DNA from 3 places in the Paenibacillus sp. 01T47 genome. Region 2 is predicted to be linked to each of the others. Evidence: predicted binding sites of a transcription regulator. Region 2 holds the regulator's gene; each other region holds the start of a gene.
What was found. The regulator CtsR, encoded in region 2, represses protease genes until heat stress. The targets are predictions, from matches to a motif close to ATGGTCAATAAAGGTCAAACA.
Positions count from the first base shown of each region.

Region 1: a site for CtsR is predicted at 2,248-2,268, ahead of clpP (ATP-dependent Clp endopeptidase proteolytic subunit ClpP). Genes of this name have one in related genera too.
Region 3: a site for CtsR is predicted at 1,507-1,527, ahead of AC1DOV_RS23140 (endo-alpha-N-acetylgalactosaminidase family protein). Genes of this name have one in related genera too.

Region 1 covers NZ_JBFTPA010000031.1:12,280-18,017, reverse strand. Annotated here, with positions in the region: gene AC1DOV_RS32050 (gluconeogenesis factor YvcK family protein) at 1-6, shown strand, start outside; gene whiA (DNA-binding protein WhiA) at 13-942, shown strand; gene AC1DOV_RS32040 (HPr family phosphocarrier protein) at 1,148-1,417, shown strand; gene clpP (ATP-dependent Clp endopeptidase proteolytic subunit ClpP) at 1,590-2,174, opposite strand; tRNA gene AC1DOV_RS32030 (tRNA-Arg) at 2,491-2,565, opposite strand; gene AC1DOV_RS32025 (sugar-binding transcriptional regulator) at 2,840-3,904, shown strand; gene gap (type I glyceraldehyde-3-phosphate dehydrogenase) at 3,993-4,997, shown strand; gene AC1DOV_RS32015 (phosphoglycerate kinase) at 5,173-5,738, shown strand, end outside.
Region 2 covers NZ_JBFTPA010000025.1:82-5,819, reverse strand. Annotated here, with positions in the region: gene AC1DOV_RS30390 (antibiotic biosynthesis monooxygenase) at 75-431, opposite strand; gene clpC (ATP-dependent protease ATP-binding subunit ClpC) at 562-3,021, opposite strand; gene AC1DOV_RS30380 (protein arginine kinase) at 3,024-4,103, opposite strand; gene AC1DOV_RS30375 (UvrB/UvrC motif-containing protein) at 4,132-4,653, opposite strand; gene AC1DOV_RS30370 (CtsR family transcriptional regulator) at 4,689-5,150, opposite strand; rRNA gene rrf (5S ribosomal RNA) at 5,457-5,573, opposite strand; partial or broken rRNA gene AC1DOV_RS30360 (23S ribosomal RNA) at 5,733-5,738, opposite strand, start outside.
Region 3 covers NZ_JBFTPA010000013.1:168,598-174,335, forward strand. Annotated here, with positions in the region: gene AC1DOV_RS23135 (hypothetical protein) at 1-11, shown strand, start outside; gene AC1DOV_RS23140 (endo-alpha-N-acetylgalactosaminidase family protein) at 1,620-5,738, shown strand, end outside.

The DNA of each region.
Region 1 (5,738 bases), on a different contig from region 2:
AGGTGATACACAATGTCATTTGCGGCCCAAACAAAGAAAGAGCTGACATTAATTGAAGCGGACAGCTGCTGTGAGATAGCGGAGCTATCTGCACTCATACGGATGAATGGTTCGGTTAGCGTATCTAGCCGCAAAGTCGTTTTGGACATCTCAACGGAAAATGCCGCGATTGCCAGAAGGATTTATTCCCTGCTCAAAAAACATTATGATGTGCATGTAGAACTGCTTGTCCGTAAAAAGATGAGATTGAAAAAAAACAACGTGTATATTGTCCGTATACCGGCTAGAGTTCAGGAAATATTAAGCGAGCTCAAAATTGTATCGGAAGGTTTTATGTTCAATTTAGGCATCGATAAGGAAATCATTCGCAAGCCTTGCTGCAAACGCTCCTATCTACGGGGTGCGTTTCTTGCTGGCGGATCGGTTAACAATCCAGAAGGTTCATCTTATCATTTGGAAATCTCTTCGATGTACCAAGAGCATTGTGAGTCGTTAGTTGACCTTGCGAACAAATTTGATCTTAACGCGAGATGCATTGAGCGAAAAAAGGGATTTATCTTCTACATCAAAGAGGGCGAGAAAATAATTGAGCTCCTCAATATTATTGGTGCGCACCAAGCTCTGTTCAAGTTTGAAGATGTTCGAATCATGCGCGACATGCGCAATTCAGTAAACCGGATCGTAAACTGCGAAACGGCCAATCTAAATAAAACGATCGGTGCAGCTGTTCGTCAGATCGAGAACATTAAGCTGCTTCAACGTGAAGTAGGACTGGATAGCTTGCCTGATAAGCTGAAGGAAGTAGCTGAGATAAGGCTTCAGCATCCGGATATGAATTTGACTGAGGTCGGCGAAATGCTCGGAGGAAAGGTCAGTAAGTCGGGCGTAAACCATCGTTTGCGCAAAATCGACGCACTTGCGGAAAAAATCCGCGGTGTCTGAACTTTTATCCTAGTGCATCAGCTGGTATAATGATATAATAATTTAAAATGACGCAATTTTTAAAGATAAGAATAAGCAGCATTGATACTTACACATCTTATCTTTGTCCGGAAACGAGCTTTTGCAGCCAGAAGACGGCAAACAGAGCCGTATAAGCTTTTGCCGCATGCTAATGATTGAGAAAAATATAGGGGGTATGGTTTCCATGACAAGGCTTCCGGTTGTTGTTCGTCTTAAGACTGGACTACATGCAAGACCAGCAGCATTATTCGTACAAGAAGCGAACAAATTTTCCTCCGAAGTATTTGTAGAGAAAGACGACAAAAAAGTAAATGCTAAATCCATAATGGGTATTATGAGTTTGGCTATCAGTTCTGGCACTGAAGTATCCATTAGTGCCGAGGGTTCGGACGCAGAACAGGCTGTAAACGCTTTAGTCGCTTTGGTAAGCAAAGAAGAGCTGGAGAACCAATAATGAAGAAGGAGAGAAGTCACGCAGGTTCATTATGAGCTTGCGGCGGCAGCTCTTTTTTTATATGGAATGTACAATAATCTTACGAATGTGTTTGCACTAAAAAAAAGAGCAGGCTCGGATGAATCCGAACTTGCTCTTTTTTGCGTTCAAACCTATGACCTAGCGGAATGAATTATGCGAGTTTCTCAATTACTTTATCAACCAAGCCATATTCTTTGGCTTCTGCTGCACTCATGAAGTAATCGCGGTCTGTATCTTTCTCGATACGTTCAAGCGATTGTCCACTGCGCTCTGCCAAAATACCGTTCAGCTTGTCGCGCATGCCGATAATGCGTTTCGCACGAATGGCGATATCGCTTGCTTGGCCTTCTGCACCGCCAAGTGGCTGATGGATCATGACTTCGCTGTTCGGAAGCGCATAACGTTTGCCAATTGCACCTGCAGTAAGCAAGAAAGCACCCATAGAAGCAGCCATACCTACACAAATCGTAGATACATCAGGTTTAATATATTGCATCGTATCGTAAATAGCCATGCCTGCCGTAATTGAGCCGCCCGGGCTGTTAATATAAAGAGAAATGTCCTTCTCAGGGTCGTCTGCCGCCAGGAATAACAATTGAGCGATGATGGAGTTTGCCACCACGTCGTTTACACCTGATCCTAGAAAAATAATGCGATCTTTCAGTAGGCGAGAGTAAATGTCATACGCACGCTCACCCCGATTGTTTTGCTCAATAACCATAGGAACGAAATTCATATCCAACGTAAGCCCCCTCCTAAAAAACAATGAATGGTTAAATCGTATTCTCATAATAACGGATGAAAAGTCAAAAGTCAAAGATAGTCAAACAGGTCTGTAATTCCCTTGCTGCGTATACGAAAAAAATGGGTTTGAAGTGGATTGGATGAAATATACAAGCGCAATTTGGAGTGTTTTCCATGAGGCATAGGTTGGATGTTGTAGCGGGAGATTAATCACTTGGGTGTTGCTTAAAATAAAAAAAACGTTCCAGCGTATAGGAACGGTTCGTGTGTATCAATATAGAGTTTGAACTTGCGATAATAAAAAGTAATGGCGCGCCCGCAAGGAATCGAACCTAGATCTCAGCCTTCGGAGGGCTGCGTCATATCCATTGGACCACGGGCGCATAAGGAAAAGCTGCTGTTGCTGCTATCTGCTTCTGTAAGAAAATAGTCGCAAAAATGATTATATGATATTAAAGATTTTAAAGCAAGCGATGTTCAAAAATTAAATTTGTTAAAAATGCGTCGGAAACCGTTTCCAATTGATAATCGGCTATTGCTACAATCGGTTATTTCCGATAAACTAAAGGTGGGACTTGAAATGATACCGCGGGACATATTGAGTCCAACGTATTTTGAACCGAATACGCTATAGGCCGATGGAGTGAAGGATGAGAAATGCGTCAGATCATTGAACTGCAGCAGCAGCTTGTGCCTGATCTGCTAGAGGTCATGAAGAAACGATATTCGATTTTGCATCAAGTAATGGTATCGGATTTAATCGGACGTCGAACGTTGGCTTCTGTATTATCGATGACGGAGCGTATGCTTCGGGCAGAGACCGATTTCCTAAAGACGCAGGGGTTGCTCGAGATTCATTCGGGAGGCATGCGGATTAGCGATTCAGGCAAGCTTCTATTAGAGCAGCTTGAGCCATTCTACAAGACAATGTTCGGACTATCCGAACTGGAGGAAACGATTCGCAGCCACTACGGCCTATCGCAGGTCATTATAGTTGCTGGCGATTCGGAAGTCTCTGCCCAAACAAAGCGAGAGCTTGGACGTGCGGGATGTCAGGTGCTTATCAAGGTAATGCAGCCTAACGACGTTGTAGCTGTAACAGGCGGAACGACGATTGCACAGCTGTCGAATCAACTGATTAGTTCTTCTCAGCTGAATACGAACTTGTTCGTACCGGCTAGAGGCGGTCTAGGGGAGAGCTTGGATTACCAAGCGAATACGATTGCTTCCATGATGGCTAAGCGTACAGGAGCGCAGTATAGACTTCTACATGTGCCGGATCATCTGGGAGAGGAAGCTTTTGCATCTATTATGCAGGAGCCGAACATTCGAGAAATTGTGGATGTCATCCGCAGTGCTCGCATCGTTGTACATGGTATCGGAGATGCTATGGTTATGGCAAGACGCAGGCGGCTAGAGCGTGAAGTTATTGATGCTATGGAAGCTGAGGGTGCTTTGGCGGAGTCGTTCGGGTTTTATTTTGACCGAAAAGGCGCTGTCGTGCACAAAATGCAAACGGTGGGGTTACGGCTCGAGGATATTGTTAAAACTGAAGTTGTTATAGGTGTTGCTGGCGGCAAGAGCAAAGGCGAGGCTATAGCGGCAGTGATGCGCTTTGGACACAATGATGTACTCGTAACGGATGAAGCAGCGGCACTTGAAATCGTAGCTTTGATCGATCAAGAGAAGCACAGTCAAGAAGAAGGCAATAAGGAATCATGACAATTTGCAAATTGCTGTTAAGGCATACCTGCAAAATGTCTTGAAATATATTCATAAATCTTTTAAAAACGCTTAGGAGGAAACAAAAATGGTTAAAGTTGGTATTAATGGTTTTGGTCGCATCGGCCGTAACGTATTCCGCGCAGCACTGAACAACCCTGATGTTCAAATCGTGGCAGTAAATGATCTTACGGATACTGCAACACTGGCACATCTTCTGAAATACGATACAACACACGGTCAACTTGACGGTACTGTAGAAGCTAAAGAAGGCGCGCTTATCGTAAATGGCCGCGAAATCAAAGTATTCGCAGAGCGCAACCCTGCAGACCTTCCTTGGAGTTCGGTAGGCGTTGAAATCGTAGTTGAATCAACTGGTATTTTCACAGCGAAAGAAAAAGCTGAGCTTCACTTGCAAGGCGGCGCTAAAAAAGTTATCATCTCCGCACCTGCAACGAACGAAGATATTACAGTGGTTATCGGCGTTAACGAAGATAAATACGACGCTGCGGCACACACCATTATTTCCAACGCTTCTTGCACAACGAACTGCCTTGCTCCTTTCGCAAAAGTATTGAACGACAAATTCGGAATCGTTAAAGGTATGATGACTACAATTCACTCATACACAAATGACCAATCCGTTCTTGACGTTCCTCACAAAGACTTGCGTCGTGCTCGCGCAGCTGCTGAGAACATCATTCCTTCTTCAACTGGCGCAGCGAAAGCTGTTTCACTAGTTCTTCCAGAGCTTAAAGGTAAATTGAACGGTATGGCTATGCGTGTTCCTACGCCTAACGTTTCCGTAACTGACCTTGTTGCTGAGCTTAAAGTTAATGTAACTGTTGAAGAAGTTAACGCTGCATTCAAAGAAGCTTCAGAAGGCGCTCTTAAAGGCATCATGAACTACAACGAATTGCCGCTTGTATCTAGCGACTACAACACTGATCCTGCTTCTTCTACAATTGATGGTCTTTCGACTATGGTTGTTGAAGGCAACATGGTTAAAGTTATTTCATGGTACGACAACGAGTGGGGCTACTCTAACCGCGTAGTTGATCTTGCTGCTTACATTGCTAGCAAAGGTCTGTAAGCAAAGAAGACGGACTAAAGACCGCAGCATACCGCGCATGCGGAGCTAAGGTTTTTGATTTGCGGCTTCTAGAGTCGTAAGTCATGGGGGCGTTTCTTCTTTGAAGGAACGCCCTTCTTTTTTTTGTATTCTACCGTTATACCTTTCCATAACACATTTTCGGGAGGCTTCATAGATGAATAAGAAAAGTGTACGTGATGTTGCAGAACTAGCTGGTAAACGAGTATTTGTTCGCGTTGATTTTAACGTGCCGCTTGAAGATGGAAAAATTACGGATGACAAACGTATTCGTGAAACGCTTCCTACAATCAACTTTTTGATCGAAAAAGGCGCAAAAGTTATTCTTGCAAGCCATCTTGGACGTCCAAACGGTCAAGTAGTAGAAGAGCTTCGCCACACAGCTTCCGCAGCACGTCTATCTGAGCTGCTAGGCAAGCAAGTAACGAAAGCGAACGAAGCTATCGGTGAAGCTGTCGAAGCACAAGTTGCTGCACTAAACAACGGTGATGTGCTATTGCTTGAAAACGTACGTTTCTATGAAGGCGAAGAGAAAAACGATCCAGAACTAGCGAAAGCTTTTGCAAAACTTGCTGACCTGTTCGTAAACGATGCATTCGGCGCTGCTCACCGCGCTCACGCTTCGACAGAAGGCATTGCACACATTTTGCCAGCTGTATCAGGCCTTCTTATGGAGAGAGAGCTTGAAGTACTAGGCAAAGCGCTTAACAACCCAGAGCGTCC
Region 2 (5,738 bases):
CAGTGGATAAGAGAGCGAAAGATTAGTCACTACGCAGCATATTTATTAGAGCTCCAAATGATAAATAAATAGAATTAATGCTGCTTAAGCTCGATTCCAGCTTGCCGAGCAACTAACACGCGATGCGTTGTCAATTGTGAGCCGAGCATCACACTTTCCGTTTGCTGGCCTGCCTCGCCCTGTTGTCCCCCGCCTCTATGAGCATGTGCTTGCCGAAAAGAATCACTGTTCACCCAGCCCTCAAAGGAAACTTTGGTTTCCCAAGTCGTGCTTACTTTAAGCTCATCATATTCTTCTAAGCCTTCCGTTAACAACACTTCCATGCGCACAAAACCAGGCGATAAATCTATGCCTTTGGAGTTTTGAAATCTACTCGCCACCGTCTCCCCGTGGCCTTTTTTTACTTTTATCGTATTGGTGACAACTATCATCGTTGTTCCTCCATTCTATGTAACGCTATAATCTTATTATACGATAATGATTATCATTGTCAATTTATTGTGTTAATAAAAACTGTCCCGCAAGCAGCTATTCTGATTGCGGGACAGTTTAATATTATGCTTATTTTGTAGTGGATTCTTCTGGCTCTTGTTCGGAAATCGATTTGGTAACGGTTAGACCGCCATCCTTCTCATCGATTGTGAACGTATCGCCTTTTTGGATTTTACCCATCAACAAATCTTCGGACAAACGGTCTTCGATATGTTTTTGGATTGCCCGGCGAAGCGGACGAGCTCCATATTGCGGATCGTAGCCTTCCTTCGCAAGGAAGCTTTTTGCTGCATCCGTCAAGATGAAGTCAACTTCCTGCTCACGCAGACGCTTGCGAAGCTCATCCGACATGAGTGTTACGATTTGAGCAATATGCTCCTCGCCAAGCGAATGGAACACGATGCTTTCATCGATACGGTTCAAGAACTCCGGACGGAAGCTTTTCTTAAGCTCGCTAAGCACTTTATCCTTCATTTGCTGGAAGTCGCGTCCCGCATCCTGTACGGCAGTGAAGCCGAGCGAGGAATTACGCTTGATTTGATCCGCTCCAACGTTAGAAGTCATAATAATTAGCGTGTTGCGGAAATCGACAACGCGGCCTTTGGAATCAGTCAAGCGACCATCCTCCAGCACCTGAAGCAATATATTAAATACCTCAGGGTGAGCTTTCTCAATTTCATCTAGCAAAACAACGGAATATGGCTTGCGGCGAACTTTCTCAGTTAACTGTCCGCCTTCTTCATAACCTACATAACCAGGAGGCGCTCCGACTAGACGGGATGTCGAATGTTTCTCCATATATTCCGACATGTCGATACGGATAACCGCATTTTCATCTCCGAACATCGCTTCTGCAAGTGCTCTGGCGAGCTCCGTTTTACCTACACCCGTTGGACCTAAGAAAATGAATGAGCCGATTGGACGCTTCGGATCTTTCAAGCCGGCACGCGCACGGCGAATCGCTCTGGATACCGACTTCACGGCATCATCTTGACCAATGATGCGATCATGAAGAATATCTTCCATTTTCAGAAGTCGTTCCGTCTCTTCTTCAGCCAGCTTGCTAACAGGAATCCCCGTCCAGCTAGCTACAACCTGAGCAATATCCTCTGGTGTCACTTCAGAATCAGTACGGCCTTGTTTTTCTTTCCACTGGTTCTTAGTAATATCAAGCTCTTCGCGAATTTTTTGCTCCGTATCGCGAAGTGCTGCCGCTTTCTCGAATTCTTGGCTTTGAACCGCTGCATCCTTCTCCTTGCGGATATCTTCCAAACGGTTTTCAAGCTGCTTCAAGTTTGGCGGTACAGTGTAAGAATGCAAGCGTACCTTTGAACCGGCTTCATCAATAAGGTCAATTGCTTTATCTGGCAAGAACCGATCCGGAATGTAACGATCCGATAATTTAACTGCTTGCACGATAGCTTCATCCGTAATTTTCACACGGTGATGAGCTTCATAACGATCGCGTAAGCCGTATAAAATTTGAATCGCTTCTTCTGGAGATGGCTGATCTACCGTTATAGGTTGGAAACGACGCTCAAGCGCTGCATCTTTTTCAATATATTTGCGGTATTCATCAAGGGTAGTTGCACCGATACATTGCAGTTCACCGCGTGCTAATGCAGGTTTCAAAATATTAGATGCATCGATTGCACCCTCTGCTCCGCCTGCACCAATCAACGTATGAAGCTCATCGATGAATAGAATAATATTGCCCGCTTGGCGAATCTCATCCATAATTTTCTTAAGTCGATCTTCAAACTCACCACGGTACTTTGTACCTGCTACTACGGAGCCCATATCCAGTGTCATGACACGCTTATCACGCAAAGTTTCGGGAATTTCATTCTCGATAATCTTCTGCGCGAGACCTTCGGCAATTGCTGTTTTACCGACGCCTGGTTCCCCGATTAGTACTGGATTGTTCTTCGTACGGCGGCTAAGCACTTGAATTACACGCTCAATTTCTTTGCTCCGGCCGATCACAGGATCCAGATTTCCTTCCTTCGCATAAGCAGTTAAATCTCTTGCAAGTCCATCTAGTGTAGGCGTGCTAACATTTGCTGGTGAACCGTGATTGCTTGAGACTGCTTCACTGCTGCCAAGAAGCTGAAGGACTTGTTGACGAGCCTTATTTAGGCTAATGCCAAGATTGTTGAGCACACGTGCTGCAACGCCTTCTCCTTCACGGATAAGACCAAGCAAAATATGCTCTGTGCCAACGTACGTATGTCCAAGCTTTCTTGCTTCATCCATCGAAAGCTCAATTACTTTTTTCGCACGTGGCGTATAGGCAATGTTGTTAGGCTGCTCTTGACCGCGACCGATCAGTGCCTCAACTTCATCTTGAATCTTCTCAAGCCCAAGTCCTAGTCCAATCAATGCTTTAGCCGCTATTCCTTCCCCTTCGCGAATAAGGCCTAGCAAAATATGCTCCGTACCAATATTGTTATGTCCGAGACGAACCGCTTCTTCTTGCGCCAATGCAAGCACCTTCTGTGCTCGCTCCGTGAATCTTCCAAACATCATATTTACGCACCCCCATGGCCTTTTTCACCACGCAATTGCTTGCGTATGAGTTCTGCTCTCCTGAAATCTCTCTGCTCTGGACTCATCTTCTCGTCGAAGGTTTGTTGTAAAAATCCAGGCTGAGTCATGACCAAAAGTTCATTCAACACTTGTGGCGTTACATCTGATAAAATGCCAAGGTCTGCACCAAGCCGCACATCTGACAACCGCTGCGCAGCTTCCTTGGAATCCATAATTGAAGCATATGCTAAAATACCGTATGAGCGCTTCACGCGATCCTCTGTCCTCAGCCGCGACTCATGCATAAGACGTTTGCGTGCCGCTTTCTCATGCTCGATGATTTGTCTTGCAACACCATAAAGATTTTCAATAATCTCATTCTCGGATTGCCCGAGCGTAATTTGGTTAGACACCTGAAATAAATTCCCAAGCGCTTCACTGCCTTCGCCGTACAAGCCTCTTACTGCCAAGCCTACCTGTGTAACAGCTGACAATATCCGATTGATTTGAGACGTTAAAACGAGTGCCGGCAAATGCATCATGACGGATGCCCTGATGCCTGTGCCCACATTCGTTGGACATGTCGTCAAATAACCGCGTTTCTCATCAAATGCATAATCAGCCGACTCTTCAAAAATATCGTCAATTCCGCTGGCCAATGCCCATGCCTCCTGGATTTGGAAACCTGGATACAGACATTGAATGCGCAAATGATCTTCTTCGTTAATCATTATGCTAACAGATTCATTATCGCTTAAAATAACGGCCCCGCATCGCGATTCGTTCGCTAAATTGGGACTGATTAAATGCTTTTCAACAAGCACCCTTTTATCAAGCTCGCTTAAATCTGACAATACAATGGTCTCAAATGATCCAATTGACTGCAGCTTGCCGCTTTGGCTAACTTCAGTCAGCTGATCCATGACATCCTTAGATTGCTGATTTGTTGCAAGTAATGGAAAAGGCTGATGACGTAAATTTCGGGCTACTCGCACTCTGCTGCTAATGACAATTTCAGATTCAGGACCTGCGTCCTTCATCCATTCGCTGAGCGCATGCTGTGAGAATCGATGCTTAGTCAAGAGGTTCCTTCACTCCTTCTATGCCAGCCTACAGGTCTGCCATTTTGCGCTCTAATTCACGTATTCGATCACGCAGCTCAGCCGCGCTTTCAAATTCCTCTTGATCAATCTTCTCCTGTAGATCCCGCCTCAGCTGTTCAATCTCGCGCTTGCACTGGATTTGCCCGCCTGAGCGCTTAGGGATTTTACCGCTGTGTACGGTGCTGCTGTGAATACGTTTGAGAAGTGGATCAAGCTTACCTTCGAACGACTGATAGCAAGAGCTGCAGCCGAATCGACCGATTTTGCTAAACTGTGTATAGGTCAGTCCACATTCCTCGCAGCGCAGCGCTGGCTGCTTGATGCCGGTTATCGTCGACCCGCCAAGCTGTTCGAAATCAAGAAGCCCAGATAGTAAGCTATGAATAGAAAAGCTATTTGGCGCGCCTGGAATGCCTTCGCCTTTCTCACGAGCACAGCTTTCACAAATATGAAATTCGGTCTTCTCGCCATTAATAATTTTTGTGAAATGAAGCGTAGCCGGTTTTTTACCGCAATCTTGGCAAAACAAGCCTGATCCCTCCTCCCGGTATAAACGGTTTGTCATTACTTAACCAGCAATGAGATAAGCATGGACCTTAACAACCTTGCCCGAATTTCATCCCTTAGCGGCAGCTTCAGTGCAATGGTATCGCGATGCACAGCCGCACGGAGTAGATTTCCCTCGCGCTTAGAGATAAGTCTTGCTTCCTCAAGCTGATAAATAAGCCCTTCCGCTGCACCTTGATCGACACATTCTCCAACCGTTTCTTCGATATGGAATTGAATCGCCTTTAATGCAGGAAGCTCAATCCGTTGTATTCGGATATAGCCTCCGCCGCCGCGCTTACTTTCAACCATGTATCCTTTCTCCATGGTAAATCGAGTACTAATTACATAGTTGATTTGCGACGGTACACAAGAAAATTTGTCAGCCAGGTCATTGCGTTGAATTTCTACTGCGCCCTCTGGACTTTCTTGAAGCATAAGCTTCAAGTACTGTTCGATGAGATCGGAAATGTTACGCAAACCACCAACCTCCCTGAGAAATAACCAATAAAACTAAAGTTGAAACATAGGTATTAATGAGGTCTTGCAATCAAATCAGAATATACACCGAATATTCGGACAACTGACTTTGACTTTCTTTGACCTTGATTTTATTATATGCAATTTCAGCAAAAGGTCAAGTGCTCGGTAAAATTGATTTTCCATTAGCTTGGTACGCTTGCATGCTGTTTATACATAGCCGGATTCATTTATATGATTAATGCTCATTTTCTGCATACAAAAACAACAAAAAACCTATCGCATATTATGCGATAGGTCTCTCGTGCTTGGCGACGTCCTACTCTCCCAAGACCCTGCGGTCTAAGTACCATCGGCGCTGAAGGGCTTAACGGTCGTGTTCGGTATGGGAACGCGTGGTTCACCTCCGCCATCGCCACCAAACTGGATTTTTCGTTGAAATGCAGTCCTGAGTCTCCTCAGAAAAGATCCAACCAAAGTCCTTCAAGGTGTTTACGCCCTGAAAACTGGATACGAAAGTTTAGGCTTGCTGAAGCCTTTATGCTGCTGTCTACTGGATGTATGGGTCACAGTAAACGTGTTTAGGAT
Region 3 (5,738 bases), on a different contig from region 2:
CTTTTTTTTAGGGAACGGAAGTGGACGTAGAAGTAGGACTAGGACTAGGAGTAGGAGTAAGAGTAAGAGTAAGAGTAAGAGTAAGAGAGGAATTAGAAATGACGGCTGAATATGTGTGAATGTGTTCATTTGTGGAGCGTGTGACTTGTAAGTATCTGGAGTGTTACTGGATTGCATGCAAATTGTATGTAAGTGGAGTGTGGTTTAATTGCATGCGATTTGTGTAGGTAAAGCGGGATTGAAATGGTGTAGATGGATTGTGAATGTAGTGTGTGGGGGGTGTGAATTTGGATTGTGCACGTAATGTGAGTGAAGTATGCATGTACCGCGCGTAAAGTTTGAATAAGCGCAGGAGTGCATCTATTTTCAATAGATAAGGTGGAATTTACTCAAATAGGTGCACAAGTGCATCTATTTGAGTGATTTGGAAAAGTAGTTGTCGGAATAGGTGTATTTATGCTCTTAGATGAGCCTGCTGATATGAACCGGGGTGCTCACTTAACTAATCAGCATGTACTCTCGACTGTTTTTGTTGAGAGTAGATACTGGACTATGAGGGAATGTGCGTTTGTTTAGTGTATTGGGTGTTGGGTTATGCGTTTGTAGAGCGTGCAAGGTGTCCGATTGGATGATTGTTAAGTGTACAAGGAGTGCTATTAAACTAACAGTATGTGATTTGTGTAGGTTATGTGCATTGAGAGTATAAGTGGTTTACGCATGTTGTGTGATTGTAGTGTGCGTGACCGGATGTGAAGTGTAAATAAGCGCAAAAGTGCACTAGTTTCTATCAAATTTGATGGAAATGATGCAAAGAGGTGCAAAAGTGCATCTAGTTGAGCGGATTTGTAAGGTAGCTGGCGGAATAGGTGCATTTATGCACTTAGATAAAGTTACTGCTGCTAACTGGGGTTCTCACTTAGTTATCCTGATTTTTGTTCTTCGCTTTTGTAGATAGTGATAAATGGGTGCGCAGCAGTGTGCATATTTTAAGTGTATTTGGAGTGAGAGTATGCGTTTGTGATATGTGCAAGGATTTATATGTGAGTTGTGTAGGTAGTGTAATTAGAGTGTTTATATGGTTTGTGCATGTAGTGTGATTGTAGTGTGCGTGACCGATCGTAAAGTGTAAATAAGCGCAGAAGTGCACTTGTTATTATAAAATTTGATGGAAATAACACAAATAGGTGTAGAAGTGCATCTAGTTGAGAGGATTTGAAAAGTAGTTAGCGGAATAGGTGCAGAAATGCACCTAGATCAAGTTATTGAGGTTAACTATGTACCTAAATGAAGCTATTACAGTTAGCTCTGCATCTAAATGAAGCTATTACGGTTAGCTGTGCACCTAGATCAAGCTAATGAGGTTAACTATGCATCTAAATGAAGCTATTACGGTTAGCTGTGCACATAGATCAAGCTATTGTGGAAACTATGCCATTACGATTAACTATGCACCTAGATGCAACTGAGCGGGCAGCACCATAGCACCTGCCCCACCCCATACAGACTTTTTTCAAAAAAGATCAGACTTCTAACAAAAATGATCATTCTTAAGCGCTTTCATCTGTTCTATGCTAATAAAATCCAATTAGGATCAGATTACCATGGAGGATGGGTGACAGATGATTAAGAGGAAAAAAAGCACGGTTTTCAAATTGTATGTTTGGATGATTTGTTTTGTTATTTTGAGTCAACTGGCTGTATGGCCAAGTGCGGTATCCTATGCAGAGGAAGTCGTTGAGGTAAAAACGATCGCGAGCATTCCCTCTATCGAGATGAACACAACAATAGGGAACCCGCCGATTCTTCCGCTGGAGGTACAAGCTGTATTTAGCGATGAATCCGTTGGACAAGTTCAGGTAAGGTGGGACGAAATTGATCCCTCGCAATATGCTGAGGCGGGAGCTTTTAAAGTAGAAGGCAGCGTTCAAGGCACTCCCCTCAAGGCTTCCGCAGAAGTTACAGTGAGGGAAAACGATTTTACAGTATTTCTAAATGAGATTACGAGCAATGTGCCAGATGGACAAAGCATCGTTTCTTACAGCAACAATTATCAGTCCATGCAGCCCGAATTGATGACTTTTATGAAAGGAAACGGGACTACATCGGTTAACAATGGGCTGACGGTAGAAATGAATTCGTTAGAAAAAAATATCGCTATTGCTGCTTGGGATAAAGGACCATGGCTTTCCGCCGGCACAATCGATGCAACGCTGCGTTACACCAGCGGGACACAAGGCAATATAGGGTTTGTAATCGGTGCCTATAATTCTACCCAAGGATTGTCTATTCGTTATGATGCGGGTACGACTTGGGTCATTCAAAGCCCAGATGGTTCTGGCGCGTGGGAATCTTTTGAAGGACCCGAGTTGAAAATGGATACCGATTACCGAATCAAGATTGGTTATAACGGAAACAAGCTATTGGTTATCGTTGATGGCGTTACTTATTACAACAAGGAAACAAATTTATTGAATTTGAAGGCTGGAATAGGTCAGGTGGCCTTGTATAAACGTTTTGCGACGGGACAAGTCGTTTTGAAGGATATTAACATTCAAGGCGTTGGCCAAACCGAAAAACCGTCAGATATCATCAATTATGTACAAAATTATGAAGACCCGGCGTACACACCGCGTTGGTCCGGACTTAACGCTCAAGTGGTAACAGACATTACAGGCAACAAGGTATTATCGCTAAAAAAAGGCGCTAAAGAACGCGGAGCAGATTTGGATTCCCCGCAGCTACAATCGGGTACGCTTTCATTGGACTTTAAGCTAGTCAATCCGGTGAAGCTTTCTAGCGGCCAAGGTTTTGCATTTGGCTTCAGAATGAATGAGACGGCAAGCATCTTTAGCGAAATCGGAGTCGATCCAAATCGCTGGTTGCCTGAATCCAGCTCCGGTTGGGGCAGCAATTTAAATATTCCTTATCCGATTCAGGGGAAATGGAACAATCTATTGTTCAATTTTAATGGAAAAACAATTACGGTCTATATGAACAAAAAGCTAGTTGGCGATATTACATTTGCTGAATTTACCGATGCGGCTGGCTTGTTTGGACTTCGAATCAGAAGCACAGTAGAGCTGTATATCGACAACCTGCAGTATACGAATCAAATGATTACTCCAAAGGAATTGGTGCAATACAGCAACAACTTTCAGGATGGCATTACGGGAGGGTGGAGCAGCGGCTCTTCATCCATCATCAAAGAAGGCAGCAATCGCTTTTTGAAGTTGTCCGGTATCACGGGGACGGTATTGAATAACGATGCGCCACTCCTACAGAGCGCAACCTATATGCTGGATGTAAAACCTACGACTGATGCGATTGGTTTTGCTATAGGCAACAGCTCTTTGGTGAAATTTGCGAATGACCACTGGATTTTGGAGAAGGATGGCAGCACTATTCCTTTTGTAGCAAGTGACGCTATTTCATCGAGTCCATTAGTTATGAGTTGGAATAAGGTCGGAATACAATATAGCGACTCTTCGGTCACACTAAGTATAAACGGAGCTAAGTTGACTGCGAATTTACCGTCCGGACAACAATTCGGAGAAGGTTCATTCGGAGTATACGGGCAAGGCGACTTGTATGTGGACAACATTTTGTTCACGGAGGAATTTATCCAAATGGATACTTCCCCTGTCGCAAGCAAGATGTATTATGAACAATATTATGAGACAGCTTCAAGCATGAACTGGACAGGACTCGGCGGCAGTCAAGTCGTCGATGGTTATTTGAAGGGCAGTATCGCTTCGGGATCGGTTGCGATAAATGAAGATATCGTACCTGTGAAAAACGGCGTATACCAGGTCAAGATGAAGACAAATGCTTCGTCCGCAGGAGTTAAAATCGGCAATGCAGCCATTTATTACGAAGGTCAAGGCAAATGGATGTATCAACCTAACGGTGGAGAAAAAATAGCTATCGGAGACAGCGTTGAAATTGTACCTGGCAAAGATTTTATTTTGCGGGTAAGGTTGATCGAAAATGAGTTGAATCTTTATGTGAATGGCATTTTGGTGGGCACTGTCCAAACGAAAAACTTCACACCGGGAGCGTTTGGAATTTATAATTCCGGAAATGAAGTGATGCAAGTTGAGATGGATGCGATGACCGCAGAAGAAATTAGAATATATGAGCCTGACTTCACTACGCCTAACTGGAGCGCGATGGATTCGAGCAGTCCGGCCGTGCTGGAAAGCGGCGAAGGCAGCGTTAAATTAAGGCTGCCCGGCGTATCTCTCGTTACCGATAATAACAGTCCAGACGTTGTCGATCAGAAAGTAACCTTTGATTTCAAGACGAGTGTAGGCGCTGGGACAGACGGAGGGCGCTATGGATTTATTTTGAGAGGATATGACGATAACCGCTACGTATCTATCGTTCATGACATCAATGGAACTTGGAAGCTTTCTGCAAACGGCAACGATTCCAACTTCCCTACTGCGTATTCCATGGCGGCGGATACTGTGTATAAAATCGAATTGAATCTGATCGGCAACACAGTTACTTTCGCTATTACTGATGCTGATGACAACAGGACGGATATGGGCGCGGTTACGGATAATACGGTGACCTCAAGGGCTGGGAAATTTGGAGTGCGTTCCTGGTATAGCGCCAAAGAAATGACGATTGCCAATCTCAAAGTGGTTGAACAGGAATCCATGCCAAGGCTTCAGCTTGCGGCGGAGCTTGATTCGATCACCAAAGATGATTTGATTGTGACGCTGAATAAGGGTTTTCCGAGTATTTTTTCTTATCAGGTCGGCAATAAGACGATGAAAGCAGCAGACGAGCAAACAAACACATTACAAATTAACAATACGGAGTATACAGCTCAGACGGTTTCGGAAAAGGTTGGCGAAAGCAAATATGCCTATACGATGGCTTTTGACGAAATTGGCGTGGTGATTAAGGCTTTCATAGAAGCAAAAGAAAATAACGTTGTTCGATTCGAAGTGAGCGAAATTCAAGAAAAAAGTGATTTTGTTGTCAGATCTCTCGAGTTGAATAGTTCACTCTTCTATGTGGATAGCTCTATGAAAGGCGCGACGTACGCTTGGAACAAGTCTGACGGCAAGTGGCACGGGATTTCGGAAGAGCTGGTTGACGACATGTCCAAAATGAATCAAACGGGTTCATTCGGCGCAACGATGACGATGGTGAGCGCAGAAGGACTGGGCGCGTCTATGGAAAATAATGTGATGAGCGGCGGAAATAAGATACTCGTTAACGCCGAGAAAAAGTCCCTTGTAAACAAGCTTACCGTAAAACCAGGATCGTGGACTTATCGTCATACCCAGAGCAATGAAAAGGAAGCGCTGCCGTGGTATAACGTTGTTCTTACCGAGGATCGCAATTCCGATGGGAAGGTAGACTGGCAGGATGCGGCTGTAGCTTATCGTAAAGAAATATACGTGCAGCCGTTCGGCGCCGAAGACATGAAAAACAATATGATGTACATTGCGTTCAACTTCGCCAGTCAGGCAAATGATCCGTTCCTGAACGCTTTGGACACCGGTAAAGTGCTGTACAATTATTCCGACGGCTTTGGACAAATGATTTTGGAAAAAGGTTATCAGGCGGAAGGGCATGACGATGATATTCCTTCTTACTCCAACATTGGAGTGAGACAGGGCGGATTAGCCGATTTTAACTACTTTATTGACGAAGGGGCCAAATATAACCTTCGCGTTGGCGTTCATTTAAACGCCACAGAATACCATCTTGATGCAAAC